DNA from 4 places in the Bacillus sp. HSf4 genome. Region 1 is predicted to be linked to each of the others. Evidence: riboswitches for the same ligand, from Rfam matches in the RefSeq annotation. Region 1 holds a riboswitch; each other region holds the start of a gene.
The links. A riboswitch is a leader RNA that binds a small molecule or an ion and turns the genes downstream of it on or off. The one in region 1 is predicted to bind S-adenosylmethionine.

Region 2: another riboswitch for S-adenosylmethionine. It lies ahead of P3X63_RS08910 (YezD family protein); the one in region 1 lies ahead of mtnK (S-methyl-5-thioribose kinase).
Region 3: another riboswitch for S-adenosylmethionine. It lies ahead of P3X63_RS21660 (5-methyltetrahydropteroyltriglutamate--homocysteine S-methyltransferase); the one in region 1 lies ahead of mtnK (S-methyl-5-thioribose kinase).
Region 4: another riboswitch for S-adenosylmethionine. It lies ahead of P3X63_RS06480 (bifunctional homocysteine S-methyltransferase/methylenetetrahydrofolate reductase); the one in region 1 lies ahead of mtnK (S-methyl-5-thioribose kinase).

The regions. Positions count from the first base shown of each region.
Region 1 covers NZ_CP120679.1:1,530,045-1,535,098, forward strand. The annotation lists gene P3X63_RS07805 (PAS domain-containing sensor histidine kinase) at 1-4, shown strand, start outside; gene P3X63_RS07810 (methylated-DNA--[protein]-cysteine S-methyltransferase) at 9-506, shown strand; gene mtnA (S-methyl-5-thioribose-1-phosphate isomerase) at 716-1,777, opposite strand; gene mtnK (S-methyl-5-thioribose kinase) at 1,790-2,977, opposite strand; SAM riboswitch class I at 3,061-3,204, opposite strand; gene P3X63_RS07825 (carbon-nitrogen family hydrolase) at 3,287-4,066, opposite strand; gene P3X63_RS07830 (pyridoxal phosphate-dependent aminotransferase) at 4,161-5,054, shown strand, end outside.
Region 2 covers NZ_CP120679.1:1,741,648-1,746,701, reverse strand. The annotation lists gene sat (sulfate adenylyltransferase) at 1-274, opposite strand, end outside; gene P3X63_RS08920 (sulfate permease) at 294-1,358, opposite strand; gene P3X63_RS08915 (phosphoadenylyl-sulfate reductase) at 1,370-2,071, opposite strand; gene P3X63_RS08910 (YezD family protein) at 2,157-2,270, opposite strand; SAM riboswitch class I at 2,378-2,483, opposite strand; gene pyrE (orotate phosphoribosyltransferase) at 2,643-3,275, opposite strand; gene pyrF (orotidine-5'-phosphate decarboxylase) at 3,272-3,991, opposite strand; gene P3X63_RS08895 (dihydroorotate dehydrogenase) at 3,960-4,895, opposite strand; gene P3X63_RS08890 (dihydroorotate dehydrogenase electron transfer subunit) at 4,895-5,054, opposite strand, start outside.
Region 3 covers NZ_CP120679.1:4,197,780-4,202,833, reverse strand. The annotation lists gene P3X63_RS21665 (glycosyltransferase family 39 protein) at 1-1,278, opposite strand, end outside; gene P3X63_RS21660 (5-methyltetrahydropteroyltriglutamate--homocysteine S-methyltransferase) at 1,419-2,579, opposite strand; SAM riboswitch class I at 2,624-2,733, opposite strand; gene P3X63_RS21655 (BglG family transcription antiterminator) at 3,314-5,054, shown strand, end outside.
Region 4 covers NZ_CP120679.1:1,278,176-1,283,229, reverse strand. The annotation lists gene P3X63_RS06505 (DegV family protein) at 90-950, shown strand; gene P3X63_RS06500 (spore germination protein) at 987-1,181, opposite strand; gene P3X63_RS06495 (DUF3941 domain-containing protein) at 1,335-1,457, shown strand; gene P3X63_RS06490 (CvfB family protein) at 1,483-2,331, opposite strand; gene P3X63_RS06485 (YajQ family cyclic di-GMP-binding protein) at 2,489-2,980, shown strand; SAM riboswitch class I at 3,059-3,170, shown strand; gene P3X63_RS06480 (bifunctional homocysteine S-methyltransferase/methylenetetrahydrofolate reductase) at 3,245-5,054, shown strand, end outside.

The DNA of each region.
Region 1 (5,054 bases):
ATAACATCGTGAGTTTTTATATTGAGTTCAGTTCGCCCTTTGGACAAGCATATATCGTCGAGGAGAACGGCCGCATTACACATGTGCTTTTGAATCAGGAGGAATTGGAGAATCTGCGGGAAAAAGATGCAGAGCTCATGCCCAAAAAAACGCCGCTATTGCTGGATGCGAAGCGTCAGCTTGAAGAATATTTCCGGGGCGAGCGCCAAACCTTTTCACTGCCGATCGATCAGGAGGGGACGGTTTTTCAGAAAAAAGTGTGGAAAGCGCTGGAGTCCATTCCTTACGGTGAAGCACGAAGCTACCACGATATTGCCTGTGCCATCGGAAATCCGAAAGCCGTCCGGGCAATCGGCCAAGCAAACAAAAAAAACGCGCTGCCGATTTTGATTCCCTGCCACCGCGTCATTGGAAAAAACAAGACGCTGACAGGGTATGCGGGAAATGAAACAGATAAAAAAGCGGTGTTGCTTGAGCTCGAGAACATTCCTTATAAAGGAAAATAATGCAAGCGCGCCGTTGCTTTTTTTTGTCGGCGACATATAATTTTATTAAGCTAAAAATGTTGGTCTTGGTAAAAAAGGAGGACGAATCAATGAAAACAAACCGCCCGCAAAAAATTGTCGGCTACACCGAATTGTTCGTCAAACTGCATGTCCTGACAAAAGAACAAAAAAAAGACATTATGAAATTCATCAAAATCCGCTAAAGCTGCCTACACGTTAGCTTTAGCGGAAAAAAGCGCTTCGATTTCTTCTGTATAATGGCCTGTGATGATCCCTTTTTCTGTAATGATCCCCGAGATCAGATGATTCGGAGTGATATCGAAAGCCGGATTGAACACAGGCACCTCCTGCGGCGCGATCCGTGTCCCTGCGATCTGTCTGACTTCATCTGGATCGCGTTCCTCAATCGGAATGGCGTCTCCGCACGAAATCGAAATATCAAAAGTTGACAGGGGAGCGGCAACGAAAAACGGAATTTGAAAGGCATTGGCGAGTATCGCCAGCCCATAGGTTCCGATTTTATTGGCTGTGTCTCCGTTTTTTGCGATCCGGTCTGCTCCGACAATGACAGCAGAAATGTTTTTTTCTTTCATCGTATGTGCGGCCATGCTGTCGGTGATCAGCGTGACGTCGATCCCGCCCTGCATGAGTTCCCATGCCGTCAGGCGCGCGCCCTGTAAGACGGGCCTCGTCTCACAGGCGTAAATATGAAGGTCAAGATCTTTTGTTTTGGCCAGATAAAACGGGGCAAGAGCCGTTCCGTATCTGCTTGTCGCGATCGATCCGGCGTTGCAGATCGTCATGATATTGTCACCGGATTTAAACAGCTGCAAAGCATTTTGCCCGATCAGCCGGCATGTTTCCTCATCTTCAATCTGAATCTGAATCGCTTCATGGATGAGATCGGTTTTTGCTTCATTCACAGACCGGGCGCCTTCAGCGCTTTTCATCAGCCTGTTTAAGGCCCATGATAAATTGACGGCTGTTGGTCTCGCGCCGTTTAACACATTTTTGATTTCGGCAAGCTTTCTTTGGAATTCGGAAACATCCGCCGTTTCGATTTGTTGGGCGCAAAGCGCAAGCCCGAACGCCGCTGTGATGCCGATGGCCGGAGCTCCCCGCACCTTCAGCGACCGGATCGCATCATAGATGTCTTCCTGTGTCGTCAAATTGAGATATTCCGTTTTCTCGGGCAGCTTTTGCTGATTTAAAATTTTTACCGATGTTTCTGTCCACTCCACAGAGCGGGGAACTGCAAATTGTTCTGGCATGTTAGTCACTCCCTAAAGCAAGCTCTGAAACGCTTCAATGATATCTTTAGGCGTCCGGAAACTGCTGCGTTTTTCAATTAATGCCGCGCCTGTTCTCAATGCGAGCGTTTTTTGCCGGATCTGTCTGTCAAATGGGGCGATCGTATCCAGATCGGCGACATGGGCAAGCCCGATCGTCCGGCGTATCAGTTCGCAGCCGGCGAAGCCGGCGGCGTCCTCCAGCGCTTGTTTCAGTGTTGCTTCCAGTCGTCCGGGCGCGTGTTTGTACTGATCAAGGCTGTCTTTTTCCCATGCTTCGCTGAATGTGCGGCTGAATGTGTTCCATACGGTTTCAACATGGCTGTACAGCGGGCCGCGTCTGTTTTCTTCGCGGGCCAAAGCATTTAAAAACAGATTGGCGATAAACTGGCCGATATCAAAACCGATCGGACCGTAACATGCAAATTCAGGATCGATGACTTTCGTTTCGGCATCACCGGCAAAAATGCTTCCGGTATGCAAATCGCCGTGAATGAGCGTTTCCGACGAGGTTATAAAACGCTTTTTCAGCTTTGCCGCTTCAAGCTTCAAGGCACCATTGCCCCATAACTTCTCCGCTTCACCGCGCAGCTCTTCCTCAAAATCATTTGTTTCATTGTCGAAGAATGGATCTGTGAAAACAAGGTTTTCTGTAATGTCGCATAAATCAGGATTGATAAACTGCTTGCACAAACGCTCTTTTACTTTTGGATCCAATGCATAGTCAGACGAGTAAAACAGCGTTTTTCCGAGAAATTCACCGATATCCTCTGACAAATGCGGATAATCGTACCCTTCGATCAGTCCTTTTCTGGCGATTGTCAAATGGGACAGATCCTCCAGCACGGTGACGGCCAGCTCTGTATCCGAGTAATACACTTTGGGCACAAGGTGTGGTGCGTGCTCAGCCTGCCGGATCAGTGCGCTGCTTTCAATTCTCGCCCTGTCCAATGACAGCGGCCAGCTTTCGCCGACGACTTTCGCATACGGAACGGCCTGCTTGATGATCAAGCCTTTCTTTTGCTCCTGATCATACACGCGGAAGACGAGGTTCAGGTTGCCGTCGCCGATTTCCCGGCATGTCAAAGTGCTTTTGCTTGAAAAAAGTCCGAGCCGGACGGCGAGCGCGGCCGCAGAGCTTTCTGTCAGGATTTCGTAGGTTGCGGTTTTCGTTACGGTCATTTTAAAATTCCCCCTCAAAGTCGTTAACAAAATAAAAAGCCTCTTTCTCATCGAGAGAAAGAGGCTGATCGTCGCGCACGCCTCTCTTATCTCTCAGAATGCAAATCTGATGGAATTAGCACCGTGCCCTAGCGGCGCAAAATGCTCGCGCCCCATTTCACAATGGTATTACGGTCGGTTGCTGTTGGGATCATAAGGCCAGTCCTTCACCCAACTCTCGATAAGAGAAATCAATATAAAATTTTGAAATTTCAGTTCGGTCAGTTGCTGAACATGTTACCAGTATCATTGATTATTTGTCAATACTTTTTAATATAAATCTTTGCGGATGTCTTCAAAAACCGGAATGTGCCCTCTCGTTTTTTCGATGTCCTTAAGATCGATTTCGGCGCTGATGACCGTTTCTTCGTGTCCTGCTTCTGCAAGAACCCGTCCGAGCGGATCGATGATCATGCTGTGGCCGGCAAATTCGTTTTCCGGATTTTTCCCCGAACAGTTGCAGGCGGCGACAAAACATTGGTTTTCAATAGCTCTCGCGATTAGAAGGCTCCGCCAATGATCAAGCCTCGGCCGGGGCCATTCCGCCGCCACGAAGAGGATGCCCGCTCCTTTTGAGGTGTGTTTTCTGATCCATTCCGGAAAACGGATGTCATAGCAGATGACACCGGCGGCAGGTGTGCCTTCAATCTCAAAGCCGCCGTCGGCGGAACCGGCGGATAAATAGAGATGCTCATCCATCAGCTGAAAAAGGTGGACTTTGCTGTATTCTTTGATCAATTGCCCGTGTCTGTCCGCGATATACATCGTATTGTATACGCCGTCCTTTTTCTTGACGGCGACTGATCCGCACACAATATGGACAAGGTTGGCCTTTGCCGTTTTCCTGAGCCATGCTTTCGTTTGTTCGCCTTCATCGTCGCCGATTTCATCGAGTTTTTTTAAATCATAGCCTGTCGTCCAAAGCTCGGGGAGAACGAGGATATCCGCATGCCGGCTTTCCGCTTCGATCAGCCGCTCCGCTTTTTTGAGATTTTCCGAAGGATTGCCGTATGCGATATCGAATTGCAGGCAGGAAATCGTCCGCTTCACTCTTATTCACCTCATTTTTTGCTTTACAATTTACCTTTAACAATATATGATGATGGACTATCATTTCAAGAATTTTTCAAAGCGGGTGAAAAAAATGAAATTTGAGTTTTCTGATGTGCTGAAACAGCTTCCGGAACAATTTTTTGCATCACTGGTCAAAAAGGTGAATGAAAAGATGGCAGCGGGTCATGATGTCATCAATCTCGGCCAGGGAAACCCTGATCAGCCGACACCGGATCATATTGTTGAAGCGATGGCAAAAGCCGTGCATCATCCTGAAAATCATCGCTATTCTTCCTTTCGCGGGAGCCGCAAGCTGAAAGAGGCGGCAGCCGAATTTTATCAAAGGGAGTATGGTGTTTCCCTTGATCCTGAGCGGGAAGTTGCCGTATTGTTCGGCGGAAAAGCGGGCCTTGTAGAGCTGCCGCAATGCCTGTTAAATCCGGGGGATACCGTGCTCGTTCCCGACCCGGGATATCCGGATTACTGGTCGGGTGTTGAGCTGGCCAAAGCGAAGATGGAAACGATGCCGCTTACCGCGGACAATCATTTTCTGCCCGACTACAGCGACATTCCCTCTGAGCTAAAAGAAAAAGCGAAGCTGATGTATTTGAACTATCCGAACAACCCGACCGGAGCTCAGGCCACACCGGCGTTTTTTGCAGAAACCGTCGGGTTTGCCAAAGCGCACGGCATTTGTGTCGTTCATGATTTTGCCTACGGGGCGATCGGCTATGACGGCCAAAAGCCGGTGAGCTTTCTGCAAACAGACGGCGCTAAGGAAGCCGGGATCGAAATTTATACGCTGTCCAAAACCTACAATATGGCGGGATGGAGAGTCGGATTTGCGGTCGGAAACGCCTCTGTGATCGAAGCGCTGAATCTCTACCAGGACCATATGTATGTCAGCCTTTTTAAAGCGGTGCAGGATGCTGCCGCCGTCGCGCTTCTCGCAGATCAAAGCTGTGTGAACGTGCAAAATGAACGA
Region 2 (5,054 bases), 210 kb from region 1:
CTCCGACTTTCAATTGAACCGCTTTTTGTTCATCAACAGGAAGTGTAATCGGAAGCGTCCATACATGGCCTGCGGCAAGCCTCATGTTTTCCACAACCGAAAGATAGTCTTTCTCTGTTAAAAACCCTTCTAACGGGCTGTATGCTCCGATTCCGATCAGCTCAAGATCGGCAAAAGCGATCACATCCAGTGCAATTTCCTGTGCGATTTGCTCGAAATCAAATTCTTCATTTACGCGGTTTACCAAAACACCGCCGTGTGGTGCTAAACTCATGACTCTGTTTCCCCCTACTTTAAATTCCTCCGCCCTGTTCATGGACGGAGCTGTGTTCTTTTTTGACCGCCCTCATCAGGCTGATCGTTCCGACTGACGCCAGAAGAACGCTCGTGATGACAATGAGAGCGTAATAGTCTCCCTTTAATAAAAGGCTGACTAGCGTATAGGAAAGACTTAATGAAAGAAACGGCGATACGATCCATACTTTCAGCATCGTTTTGACCACCTGTTTATGAAAAACATTGCCGCCGTTTTTTGCCATTCCCATTCCTATTATAGAAGATGATGTCACCTGCGCGAGCGGAACCGGAAGACCGAAAATTGAGCTGATCATCACAAGCCCGGCTCCGGTGCTTGACAGAAGGATCCCCTCTCCTTTTGAGAATCTGGTGATCTTTTTGCCGTTTGTTTCAAGTACGCGCCGGCCCAATAATAGGGCGCCCAGTGCGACGAACAGCCCGCCGTACAGCGTTCCTTCGCCAACTGTCAAAACATGCGCCGCCACCAGAGGGCCGACAGCGTTTGCGACATTGTTCATTCCCGCTGAGAAGGCCTCAAAAAATCCGCTGATGAGCAGAAGGACCGCCAAAATTTTCGCTTTGTTCCCTGAAGCGGGACGCTTTATCGCTTTTTTCATGATCTTTGCCATGGCAAATGTAAAAGTAAAAGCGGCGATTGGAACGATAACCCAAAACATGACGATGACAAGCAAAGATTTGACATATAAAATTTGATAGGCGACACCGACGCCGACGACAGATCCGACTGTCACCTCACTTGTCGAAAGCGGAATGCCGAGAACGTTTGCGATAAAGAGCGACAAAGCGGCTGATCCGATGATAATGCAGACGATTTCCAGCGTGATCACCTGTTCGGGAATAATACCCGAGCTGATCGTCTTCACGACGTTTCCGCCGCCGATGACGGCACCTGAGAGAACGCCGGCCGCACAGATCAAAAGCGCGTGAAGCTTCTTTTTGACCGCTTCCGATCCGTAGGCGATGCCCATTGAAGCGGCGGCCCCGCTTGCTCCAATGTTCATCGCAAAAAACATGCTAAATAAAATGGCGGCAAGTTCCATAACTCATCTCCTTACTCGTGCAGTCCGCATTCGGTTTTGTTTAAGCCGTTCCATCGTCCGGAGCGGAGATCGTCCATCGTAAAGGCAGGAGAGGTGCACGGCGCACAGCCTATGCTCGGATAGCCTTGGTCGTGAAGCGGATTATACGGCAGATCGTGTTTTGTGACATATCTCCAAATATCCTTCCACGTCCAATGGATGAGCGGACATACTTTGATGGACTTGAATTTCTCGTCTTTGTTTAAGAAGTTCGTCTTTCTGCGTCCTTCGGATTGTTCGCGGCGAAGGCCAGACAGCCATGCCGGATAGCCGGAAAGCACCTCGCGGAGAGGAATGATCTTCCGCATTTCACAGCAGGAATTCGGGGCGGTCTTCCAAAGTTCATCCCCGTATTGTTCAGCTTGCTGTGCGACGGTAAGCTCCGGTTTTTTCATCACAATCTGGAGGCCGGGATATCGTTCTTTGACAGCGTCTATCGTTTCATACGTTTCTTTAAAATGAAGGCCTGTATCAAGGAAGACGATGACAGCGTCTTTTTTCACCTTGTAAATCAAATCGATCAGGACAATTCCCTCAATTCCGAAGCTGCATGCATATACGAGCTGATCTCCGTAATGGCCGTACGCCCATTTCAGGACGGACAGTGCTCCTTTATATGAATCATCTTCTTGAAAAGAGATGGTCGGTTCTTCCCATGTACTGTAAGTAAAAATTGTCGGTTCCCCCTTTTTTCGCCAACAAAAAAACGGCTTCCAGCAGAAAAAAACTGTGAAAACCGCCTCTAGTTTGTCTAGTCAGCTATTTCAATCTTATTTTTTCATTTTTTTCAATTTGAATGACCTTGCCGTCTTGAACAACGAATGTGATCGATCCGTAATTCATGTCCTTCAGCATGTCTTTCATTTTGATGATCGCTTTTTCGAGCTGCTCATCTGTTTTCACTCCTAGCTCCTCCTCTGCCCCGTAAAAATTAAAATCTTTCTTCCAAATTTGAAAGAAAGATGAGGAACTTCTCATATTCCTTATCTCTCAAAATGAGGGCATTTTGCTGGAAGTAGCACCTTACGTCTGCACGCAGGTTGCCGGGTTTCATCGGACCAGTCCCTCCACCGCTCTTGATAAGTTTGCTTTTGTTATTTTAAAATTTTAGCACAATTCGAATAAAAGTCAACCCGACTTTTTTGATAGGATTAATAAAAATAAAAAATGATACGTTTTTCCTATTTCTGAATCTGAAAAAAGAAACAAAAAAACCGTTCCCCATTTCAGGGGACACGGCATCGGTCACATTTCCATCCAGGATGTTGATTCAGGATTGACTTTCCATTCTTTCAGCTTGACGGCATCCGCTTCTTTGATCATACCTTCGGCAAGCGCAGCTTCCGTCAAGGTGTCATAATCGGTGAGTGTATAATAGGCGATACCTGCCTCACCAAAAGCGGCGGCGGCTTTGTCGAGGCCGTATGTGAAGATCGCGGCGACGCCGAGCACCTCACATCCGGCTTCTTTCAGCGCGGCGGCGGCTTCAAGCACACTTCCTCCTGTTGAAATCAAATCTTCGATCACAACGACTTTTTGGCCATTACTTACGGCCCCTTCGATTTGATTTCCTTTTCCGTGCGCCTTCGGCTTGCTTCTGACATAGCACATCGGCAGCTGCAGCCTGTCAGCGGCCAGCGCAGCATGCGGAATACCCGCTGTCGCCGTTCCGGCGATCATTTCCGCTTCGGGAAATTTGTCTTGTATCAATTCGGCAAGGCCGGAAGCGATGGTGTCGCGCACTTCGGGGTATGAAAGTGTCAATCGGTTGTCGCAATAGATCGGCGACAGGATGCCGCTTGCCCATGTGAACGGCTCATTCGGCCTCAGGAAAACCGCTTTGATTTTTAATAGATGGTTGGCTATCTCTGTTTTCATGCCTTGATTCCCTCCCATTGAAACGCTATTTTCTGATAGGCTGCGACCGGATCCGGCGCCTTTGTGATCGACCGGCCGACAACGATCGCCGAAACGCCTTTTTCCCTTGCGTATTCCGGCGTCGCTACTCTGACTTGGTCATTGGTATTGTCATCTGCCAGGCGGATTCCCGGTGTGACGGTCAGAAAATCAGGAGCTGCAGCCTGATAAATGCGCTCAGCTTCATGTACGGAGCAGACGACCCCGTCGAGCCCGCTTTGTGCAGCCAATCTGCTGTAGTGAAGCACAGCCTCCTCAAGCGGCGCTTCGATCAAGAGTTCGCTTGTCAGTATGTCTTGGGACGTGCTGGTCAGCTGGGTCACCGCGATTAATGACGGCCGTTTTTCTCCGGCAGGGGTTCCGGCTTCAAGGCCTTCCACCGCAGCTTCCATCATCTGCTTTCCGCCGGCGGCGTGCACATTGACAAGGTTAACGCCGAATCCCGCCAGCCTTTTCATCGCTTTATATACCGTTGTCGGGATGTCATGGCATTTCAAATCAAGGAAAATGCGGCAGTCCCGCTGCTTCAGTTCTTCAAGAATGGAAGGGCCTTCTTGATAAAAAAGCTCCATTCCAACTTTGACAAAAAGCTTCTCCCCTTGAAAACGGTCCAAAAACGCAAATGTTTCGCGCGCTGATGCAAAATCAAGCGCGATGATGGGCTGCGTATGCTTCATCCTTCCAGCTCCTTCCGATACACTCTTCTAAGGAGTGATATCCGTATTTTTCTAAAACGCGCGGCAGCTCGTTAATGATGTCCGGGCAGGCAAACGGGTTGACGAAGTTAGCTGTGCCGACGGCGACAGCGCTAGCTCCGGCCAGGAAAAATTCGAGGGCGTCTTCGGCAGACTGGACACCGCCCATGCCGATGATCGGAATGTTAACCTTCTGGCTGACTTCATACACCATCCGGATCGCTACAGGCTTCACGGCAGGGCCGGATAATCCTCCTGTTTTGTTGGCGAGGATCGGTTTTCCCGTTTTTAAGTCGAGTCTCATCCCGATCAGCGTGTTAATCATCGTTAAACCGTCTGCTCCCGCCTCTTCAATGGCAAGAGCGATTTCTGTCACATTCGCGACATTCGGCGACAGCTTGACATAGATGGGAACGCTCGACACTTCTTTCACCGCTTTCGTCAGTTCACCCGCCATCCCCGGGTCTGTCCCGAAGGCGATGCCTCCGGTTTTGACATTCGGGCAGGAAATATTGAGCTCAAGCGCGTGCACGTTCGGCGCCTTGCTGACGGCTTCGGCCACTTCGACATAGTCTTCAAGCTGTGATCCGGCGACATTGGCGATGATCGGTGTGTCAAACTGTTCAAGCCATGGCAGCTCGTTTTCCATGACAGATGCAAGACCCGGATTCTGCAGTCCGATCGCATTGAGCATGCCGGCCTGCGTCTCGGCGACCCGCGGTGTCGGATTTCCGAAGCGGGGCTCGCTCGTTGTCGCTTTAATCATGATGGCGCCAAGACAGGAAAGATCGTAAAAGTTAGCAAACTCTTTTCCAAAGCCAAAACATCCGGAAGCCGGCATGATCGGGTTTTTTAATTTAAGGCCTGGCAAATTCACATCAAGCATTACAAAAGCACCTCCTGCGCTTTAAAAACGGGGCCGTCAAGACATACCTTCACATACGATGTTTCGCTTTCTTCCGTATGGCATACACAGGCAAAACAGGCGCCGATTCCGCAGCCCATCCGTTCTTCCATTGAAAGGTAAACCTCTTTGTCAGGATAG
Region 3 (5,054 bases), 1.8 Mb from region 1:
TCCCGCACCTGACAAGGCGGCAATCGGTGCTGCCAGCATGATCAGATAGTAGTGGTGGAAGAATCCGGCGACACTGAAGAATCCAGCGACCGGCAACAGCCACATTGTCCAGAAAATCGTTTCATTCGTTGTCTCATTGAATTTTCGTTGACCGCGAAGGCCTGTAATTAGTAAACCGATGATGCCGAAGAAGACGAACGGAATCAGCCAGCTTGCCTGTCCGGAAAGCTCAGATTGGAACAATCTCAGTGGCCCGGGTGTTCCTGTGCCGAAAGAACCTGCACCGTTTCCGCCGCCTCCGGGACCGCCGCCGTTTTGGACATCGCCCATTTGGCCGCCAGGTCCGCCTGAAGGCATCTCGCTTCCGCTTGGCGGAGTCATTTGTTCAGTTTCTGAGTCCGAACTGTTATCGGAACTATCGTTTTGTTGCTGTGGTGTTTCCTGCTGCTGGTTCTTTTGCTCTTGATCAGAAGCAGCTCCTCCGCCTGAACCGTTTTGTCCGGTAAGACGCTGGATTCCGTTGTAGCCAAAAGCGAGCTCCAGTACCGAGTTGGTTTGGCTGCTTCCGATATAAGGCCGCGAACTTTCCGGCTGGCTGTCGACGATGACCGCCCAGGAAACGGAAACACCTGCCAGAACGATAACTGCTGTGATAAGGGAAACGATTTTTTTGCGAATCGTCGTCTTTGCTGCCATCAGGTAAAATAGCATGAATGCAGGCAATACCATATAAGCTTGCAGCATTTTGACGTTAAAGCCGACGCCGACCATACAGAAGGCTCCGAGCAGCCATCCGATTTTTCCTTTGCGGACGGCTTTAAACAACATCCATGTTGCGATCATCAAACAAAGGACGAGAATGCTGTCAACGTTGTTTGTATGGCTGACGGCAACGGCAATCGGTGTACATGCCATCACGAGAGCCGCTATTCTTGCCGCCGTTTTTCCGAAGGTCGGTTTTACAATAAAGTACAAGAGTGATACAGAGATCACTTCAGCAATCGCTTCGGGCAGAACGACGCTCCAGCCGTGCACGCCGAATACGAGAGCGAACAGTGTTTGAATCCATAATGCGACAGGCGGTTTATCAACCGTTACAAAGCCTGCCGGGTCAAAAGATGCGTAAAAGAAATTATGAAAGCTTTGGGTCATACTCTCAACGGCCGCCGTATAGTAGGCGTTGTCTGTGTCGTTATTCCAGATGCCGTAAAGGTTTAAACATGCAGATAATGCGAGAATCAATACAAGAAAGATATCAATTTTCCTTTTCTTTTCCATTATTCGGTCACCTCACTTACATGCATTATAGAAGCCAAATATGATCAAACTATGAACAAATCAAGAAGGATTTTTAAATTGTAAAAACGCGGGCAAAAAAAAGAGACATACCGATTACGGTATGTCTCAAACGCGTGTTTTTATTTCCACACATCTTCTGCAATGTCAATTACATGGCGCAGTTTTTCCCACTGCTGTTCTTCCGTTAAAAGGTTTCCCTCTTCCGTTGAAGCGAAGCCGCACTGCGGACTCAGGCAGAGCTGGCTCAGATCAACATAGCGGGAAGCTTCTTCAATACGGCGCTTGACGGCTGCAGGGTCTTCAAGCTCTCCAAACTTAGAAGTAATTAAGCCGAGGACGATCTGTAAATCTTTCCGTTTGACGTAACGAAGCGGTTCAAACCCGCCGGAGCGTTCATCGTCAAATTCCAGGAAGAGTCCGTCAAGGTTCAGTCCGTCGAAAATCGTTTCCGCGGCCGCGTCGTAGCCGCCTGAGGCCACATATGTCGAACGGAAGTTTCCGCGGCAAATATGCATGGTGACGGTCAAATCATCAGGGCGTCCGTCAAGCGCTTCATTGATCGTTTTGGCGAAGGATTCACGCAGTTCATCAGGCTGGCGTCCGAACGCTTTGATTTGTTCGTGTCCCTTTTCAGAGAAAAATACGGACCAAGCTGTGTCGTCAAGCTGCAGATAGCGGCAGCCTGCATCATAAAACGCGTCGATCGCTTTTTTGTAAGCTTGGGCCACATCATGATGGAACTCATCCAGATCCGCGTACGGGCTTTCATCAAGCTTTCCTCTGAAAAACAGCATATTCGGGCTCGGAATTGTCATTTTCGCCGTATGGTCTCCGGCAATACGATGAAGAAAACGATAATCGTCAAGCATTGGATGATTCGTAAAATCGACTTTGCCGGTCACTTTTATGCCGCGCGGTTTTGTTACTACATTGTGAAATTGAATTCCCTTGTCCGCTGTATAACCCTCTACACCGTCAAGGCCCTCCAGAAAGTCGAAGTGCCACCATGAGCGGCGGAATTCGCCGTCTGTCACGGCTTGAAGCCCAATCTCTTTTTGTTTTTCAACGATGCGCTTGATCTCTTCGTTCTCGACTTCGCGCAATTGTTCAGTGGTGATTTCACCGGACGCTTTTTGAAGGCGCGCTCTTTTCACAGGTTCTGACCGCAAAAGGCTGCCCACTTGATCAGCCCGGTACGGCCCCTTTTTTTGATTTGGCGTTTGTGACAGTTCAGCTGCTGGATTTGTCATGATTGATCCCTCTTTCTGTTTTGGTAACATAAAAAAGCTCTTCCTGATAAGGAAGAGCTTGATAGACAATCTCCTCCTTATCTTCAAGAACGCGAATACGCTCTTAAGGATTTAGCACCATTCTGTCATAGACAGCGGTTGCCGGGTTTCACAGGGCCAGTCCCTCCACCACTCTTGATAAGGAAAACCTTTTTTATGCGATTTTTATAATAATTTTAATATTAATACTTTTTATGAAAATGTCAATGGTATTTGGCAAAAATCTCTCTGTTTAGGTATTTTTCCATACCGTTTGATATTTTTCATTTTCCTCTGCAGCCATTCGTTCCATTCGAGGTTTGCTTGATGTCTTCGGATTGGACAGCATCGTATAAATGTCTATGGCCTTGAATGATATTAAATCGACTCAAGGTGTGATTTTTTCTGAAAAGCAGTTGTGAGAACGTTCAACAAGGTGATGCATCAAAGGCTTCATATTGAAGTGTGTTATCTTTCAATTCCAGGTTTGCAAAATACGTATGAATCAAATGGTCCATTTTAAACATCTTTGATTTATAGATTGTGGGAAAAACACCGGATCAATGGGTTTTCGACAAACTGCCTTCAGGCGGTATTTCTTCAGATATTTATCATATCCCGGAAACAGAAAAAGATGATCACAATCGATATTTGAAAGCGTTTTCTAAATTGTGTTCAACTACCATATTTCCGGTCGCTTTAAAAATATAATAGAACTAAGGTCTCGGGATAGAAGGGGGGATTAGATGAAAAATAAATTAAAAGACGTTGTTCAGCATTTAGTGATGAATCGTTCTTCTACGGTCGATTGGATCGAAAAAGAGATCAGCCAAAATAAAAGTGCAATTTGCAGCCATATTAGACAGCTGAATGACTACATTGGCAAGCAGAAGCTGGATTTGATTCAAATTACCCGAGAAGACGGCCGCATTTTGATCTCTGACAAAACGCGGGAATACCTTTATATCATGCTGAAAAAGGCAACATTTGTTGAACTGGACTACATTCCGCCGGAACTGAGAACGGGCCTGATCGTCATTAAACTCTCCACAAATCCGGCCCGTGATTCTTTAAAAGAGCTGGCTGACTTTGCAGCGGTCAGCAAAAATACGATGCTCCATGATATGAAGGCCGTCAAGGAATCTTTGCGAAACGAATCGCTGGATTTGCAATATTCGAGAAAAGACGGTTATCAGTTGATCGGCTCTGAGTATCGCATTCGCAAAAAGCTGGTCATTGAGACGAAAAAACTGCTGACTCGCGATGCCGGCGCCGCCTTATTGGAGCGGAAAGGGCTGATCGATCAAAATGAGCTGTTCCTTTTAAAAGAACGCTTAATGAAAGCGGAAAAAGAATTGAAGATTTCGCTGACTGACGAACAAATTGAAGATTTACCGATCGTCCTCTACTTGCTGATCAGGCGGATCAAGGAATGCAGGCGGGAGTGGACGCTTGAATTTGAAGAGGCGGACCTCATCCATACAAAGGAATATCAGTGTCTTAAAAATATATTTTGGGGTATGACCGAGCTGAGTGAAAACGATAAATTGTATTTGTCTCTTCAGGTGCTGTCATCCAACAAGCTTGAATCTGCACTTGATCTTTCAAGCGGCGGGGATCTGGTGAATTGCGTCCATGAATTCCTCGATGTGCTTGAAGGACAGCTGGCGACAGATTTAATGAAGAAAGAAGAGCTTAAACATAGGCTGCTTCTCCATTTGCGGCCTGCGGTTTACAGAATAAAGATGGGGCTGAACATCGACAATCCATTAAAGGATCAATTTATCGGCGAATTTCCATCCGTCTATTCCATCGTCAGCAATTCCGTTTTTCCGATCGAAAAGGTTATCGGGCTGCCGCTCTCGCAGGAAGAGGTCGCTTATCTTGCGATGATTGTACAGGCCTGGATTCATCAGACAGAAGGAGAAGCGGATTTTGTCTTTAAAGCTTTGGTTGTATGCCGGAACGGAATTTCTGTATCAAAGCTTCTCCTTGAAACATTAAAAGGAATGTTTCCCCATTTTCAGTTCATTGGCGCATATGCGGAGCGGAATTTTAAAGAACACGAACAAAAGGTGGATTTTATTTTTTCAACCGTCCCTTTAAATACTGTGAAAAAAACGTTTTTAGTCGATCCGATTTTAAATGAGAAAGATCGCTTCTTATTAAAAAAAGAGATTCAAAAATATATAGAACAAGATAGTGAAAAAAAGGCGCGCGAATTATTATTTCATTTGAAAGATTATATCGATCAAAAGGATTATCCGGCTGTGCAAGAGAAACTCATGTCTTTCTTTAATCAATCATCTTCTTCTGCATGTGCAAACGACGATCGCATTAAAGGTGAAAAGCTGTTCCCATTTTCAGAAGACCATATCGGTTTTACTGAAAGGGACATGAGTTGGGAAGAAGCGCTTGAACAAGCGATTAAGCCCATGAAGTTAAGGGGGTCCATCAATGAAAATTATAAGCGGCGGCTGACGGAAC
Region 4 (5,054 bases), 250 kb from region 1:
AATAGGCGTTCGATTTTCATCAAGGAACAGCTGTCCGCGGGCTTTCCCGCCCAAAAATCCTAACCATTTTTCAGAAAGAAGGGGTTCAAATGACCGTTCATCTTATAGCCGACAGTGCGGCGGATTTGCCTAAATCATATTATGAAAAGCATCATATCTCGTTCATTCCGCTGCGGGTGCTGCTCGATGACCAAGAGTATGATGATCTTCTCTCCATTCAGCCGTCCGACGTATATGAAGCGATGCGCGAAGGCAAAGCGCCGAAAACGTCGCAGCCGTCTCTAAAGCTTTTGCGCGACACCTTCAGCCGGCTGGCGGAAAAAAAGCAACCTGCTTTATATGTCGCCTTTTCCTCAGAGCTTTCGGGAACCTATCAGACCGCTGTGATGGCGGCAAACGAAGTCAAGGAAGAATTTCCGGAATTCGATTTGCGAATCATCGATTCAAAATGCGCTTCACTCGGTTACGGTCTGGCTGTAAGGCACGCCGTCGAACTCGCTACTAACGGCAATACAATACAAGAAATCGAATCGTCTGTAAAGGACTTTTGCGAACATCTTGAACATATTTTCACAGTCGATGATTTAACTTATTTGGCCAGAGGCGGAAGAATCAGCAAAGCATCGGCCTTCGTCGGAGGACTGTTAAACATTAAGCCGCTTCTCCATGTCGAAGATGGCAAGCTTGTCCCTCTGGAAAAAATCCGGGGCAAAAAGAAACTGCACAGGCGGATGATCGAATTGATGAAAGAAAGAAGCCGGGATTTAAGCGGGCAAACGGTCGGCATCAGCCACGGAGACGACGCGGAAACAGCCGAAGAAATCAAACGCCTGATTGAAGCCGAATTCGCGCCGAAAGAAATCGTCATCAACATGATCGGTTCAGCCGTCGGCGCCCATGCGGGACCCGGCACATTGGCGATCTTTTTTCCGGGAAAAGATAAAAGATAAACAAAAACAGGCCTGCTTAAAAGCAGGCCTGTATCGTCAGTCGTCCACGTTGATTGTCCCTTCACCAATGATCGGTGAAAGCGATTCGGCGACCGCAGTCCCGACATCCGGACCGCCAGCCCCCTCGATCACCTTTTCCATTGTGACCGGAGAAATCCTGTACGCTCCGCCGAAGTTGACAATCCCTCCCGCAGACACATGATGAATGTAAACTGAGCAGCTATGTTTCATACTAAGTCTCCTTTTTCGGGTCTTATGATATATGTATGCCGGCGGAGGAAGAAGGCATAAACTTCCCGGCAAAAAATATCGCGATGGGAGAATACATAGTTTTGCCTCCGATGAGCAACATAAAAGCGACATTTTAACGGGAGGTGCTTCCTCATGAAAGATGATGATAAAAAGCCGGTTGACAACAACGCCGTCAACCAAAAGAAAAACCGGCTCGCCGAAAAAAACAGACAAGCCGGAAAACACCAGTATTCCAAAAAAACCGATCATTTGTAAGCCAAAGGGGCGATTGCGCCCGCCCCTATTTTTTCTCGTATGTCCAGCCCTCTTCCTGATAGATTTTCCCCTGCTTCATCAGGTGGCCGAGCGCTCTTTTAAACGCCGCCTTGCTCATGTTAAACCGCTCTTTGATATCTTCCGGGTCGCTTTTATCCCAAAAAGGCATCGCACCGTTTCTCGTCCTCATATAAGTGAGGATCTGTTCGGCGTCAACAGACATGGCGTCCTGCTTTCTCGGCAGGAGCGACAAATTGACCGTACCGTCTTCTTTTACTTTGATCACCCTTGCTGTCAGCCTCTCTCCAAGCCTCGGCTCTTCTTTTCTTTCAGATGAATGGATAAAGCCTCTTATGCCTTCATCGGAAATCAAAAAAGAGCCTGATGCGATCAAACGGTATACTGTTCCTGTCATCTCCTTGTTCATTAAATCGTCCGAAGCTTTGTGAAAAAGCTCGCTCATCTTGTCTTCCGGAGCAGGTTTGGCAAACATTCTGCCGTGGCTTGTGATCTTCAGCATGCAGTACAGCCTGTCCCCTTTTTGAGGCCAGACAGATTCATAAGGCGGAAGATGTTCGGTGGCGACAAGCGCATCCTTTGTGAGCCCGACATCGACGAACACCCCCATGTCGCTGACGGCATCCACGACTTCCACCCAATCGTAGTGATCAGCGCTGATGATCGGTTTTCTCATCGTAGCCGCCAAGCGCCCCTCATGATCGACATACACAAAAACGTCGACTTCTTCCAGATCTTCTATATCCGCGGTGACCTCGCTGTGATGGAGGAGAATCGATTCATCTCCGTCCGTCAAAAAGTACCCGTAGTCGGCTTTGTGATCTATTTGCAAAGTTAATTGCTGTCCCGGTCTCATATTGATTCTTCCTTTCTTCATGCACCTGTTCTATTGATGTATTCCTCCAATGTTCAAATTATTGCCAGATAACGGCCAGGCAAAACCGTACCATATTGGAAGTTTCACCTTATTCTACTATAATTGACTCATAAGTAAAATGGATGGAGGTTTTCACATGGCAAAAGAAAGCTCATTTGACATCGTCTCAAAGGTTGAACTCCCTGAAGTTCAAAACGCAATTCAAACCGCTCTGAAAGAAATCGGCACACGCTATGATTTCAAAGGTTCAAAAAGCAGCATTACGCTTGAAGGAGACGAGCTTGTCCTTGTCTCAGACGACGAGTTTAAAATGGACCAGCTGAAAGATGTCCTCGTCGGCAAGCTGATCAAGCGGAATGTCCCGACAAAGAACATCGAATACGCAAAGCTTGAGAACGCTTCAGGCGGAACCGTCAGACAGCGGGGCAAACTGGTTCAGGGGATCGATAAAGACAACGCAAAGAAAATCAACAATCTGATCAAAAAATCTGGGCTGAAAGTCAAATCCCAAATTCAGGATGATCAAATCCGGGTAACCGGAAAAAACAAAGACGATCTCCAGCAAATCATCGGCTTAGTCAAAGAAGCAGACCTTCCGATTGATGTTCAATTTATAAATTTTCGATAAATTCTCAATTTACTGTTGATTATTCCCCCGATTTTCGGTAAATTGAGTTAAAGTATTCATCACACAATTGAATAGCTGTTCTTATCAAGAGAGGCAGAGGGACTGGCCCGATGAAGCCTCAGCAACCGGTGAATGAATATTCATGACCAAGGTGCTAAATCCAGCAAGCAGTCTGCTTGGAAGATAAGAAGACCGACATTGTCGCTTAAAAGTCTTCTTATCAGAAGACTTTTTTATTTATCAACATGTTCAAGGGGGAAAACAATGGGTTTTTTGGATGATATAAAACACAACATTTTAATCGCCGACGGTGCCATGGGGACGCTCCTTTATTCTTACGGAATCGACCGCTGTTTTGAAGAATTGAATATATCAAAGCCCGATGAAGTTAAACGCGTCCATGAAGCATACGTCCAAGCAGGCGCCGACATTATTCAAACGAACACGTACGGTGCAAACTTCATCAAGCTGTCCAGATACGGCCTTGAAGACGAAACGAAGCAAATCAACGAAAAAGCCGTCCGCATCGCCCGTTCTGCCGCCGGTTCCGCGTATGTTTTCGGAACGCTCGGCGGAATCCGGACGTTTAATAAAAACACGTATTCACTCGATGACATTAAACGGAGCTTTCGCGAACAGCTTTACCTTCTATTAAATGAGGAGCCTGACGGGCTTCTTCTGGAAACCTATTATGATTTGGAAGAAGCGCGCGAAGTGTTGAAGATTGCCAGAAAGGAAACAGACCTGCCGATTGTTCTGAATGTCTCCATGCATGAGGAAGGTGTTCTTCAAGACGGAACACCGCTCAGCGACAGCTTAAAGCTTTTGGCTGATCTCGGAGCCGACGTGGTCGGCATCAACTGCCGCCTCGGTCCCCATCATATGATCAAAGCGCTCGAAGAAGTGCCGCTTTTGGAAAACGCCTACCTTTCCGTCTATCCAAACAGCAGCCTTCCATCCCTTGTTGAAGGTCGCCTCGTCTATGAAACTGATGACCAATATTTCAGAGACAGTGCGAAGGAATTTCGCAACCAGGGCGCACGAATCATCGGCGGATGCTGCGGTACGACGCCGCACCACATCAGAGCGATGGCTGAAGCGGTCAAAGACCTTCCGCCCGTCACCGAAAAACATGTCAAAATCAAAAAGCAAGCGCAAGCGGCCGTTCAACAAGAAAGAACAGAGCCCGCACTGGACGAACTGGCAAAAGAAAAACGATCGATCATCGTTGAACTGGACCCTCCTAAACAATTAAACTTTGAAAAGTTTCTCCGCGCAGCAGAGGAATTAAAGGCGGCGGGAATCGATGCCCTGACCTTGGCGGACAACTCGCTTGCGACTCCGCGGATCAGCAATGTCGCCTGCGGGGCGCTGTTAAAGCAGCGGCTCGATATGAGGTCACTTGTCCATATCACCTGCAGAGACCGCAACCTGATCGGCCTGCAGTCTCATTTAATGGGCCTTGACACCCTCGGGCTGTCCGATGTGCTGGCGATCACCGGCGATCCGTCGAAAATCGGCGACTTCCCGGGCGCCACCTCCGTCTATGACTTGACGTCATTTGATTTGATCGGCCTGATCAAGCAGTTCAATGAAGGTTTGTCCTATTCCGGGAAACCGCTCGGCAAAAAAACGAACTTTTCTGTCGCCGCCGCCTTCAATCCGAACGTCAGACACATTGATAAAGCGGTCAAACGGATCGAGAAGAAAATCGACTGCGGCGCCGACTATTTTATTTCCCAGCCGGTCTACTCGGAGGAACAGCTCATCAAGATTCATGAGGAGACAAAGCATCTTGAGACACCGATCTACATCGGCGTCATGCCTTTGACAAGCAGCAGGAACGCGGAGTTTATTCATAATGAAATTCCCGGGATCAAGCTGTCGGATTCGATCCGCGAAAAAATGGCGCTTGCCGGAAATGACAAACAAAAACAGACGCAGGAAGGCCTCGCGATCGCCCGCTCACTGCTTGACGCCGCATGTGATTTGTTTAACGGCATCTACTTGATCACACCGTTTTTGCGCTCTGACTTGACAGCAGAACTGACGGCTTACATTCACCAGAAAGAAA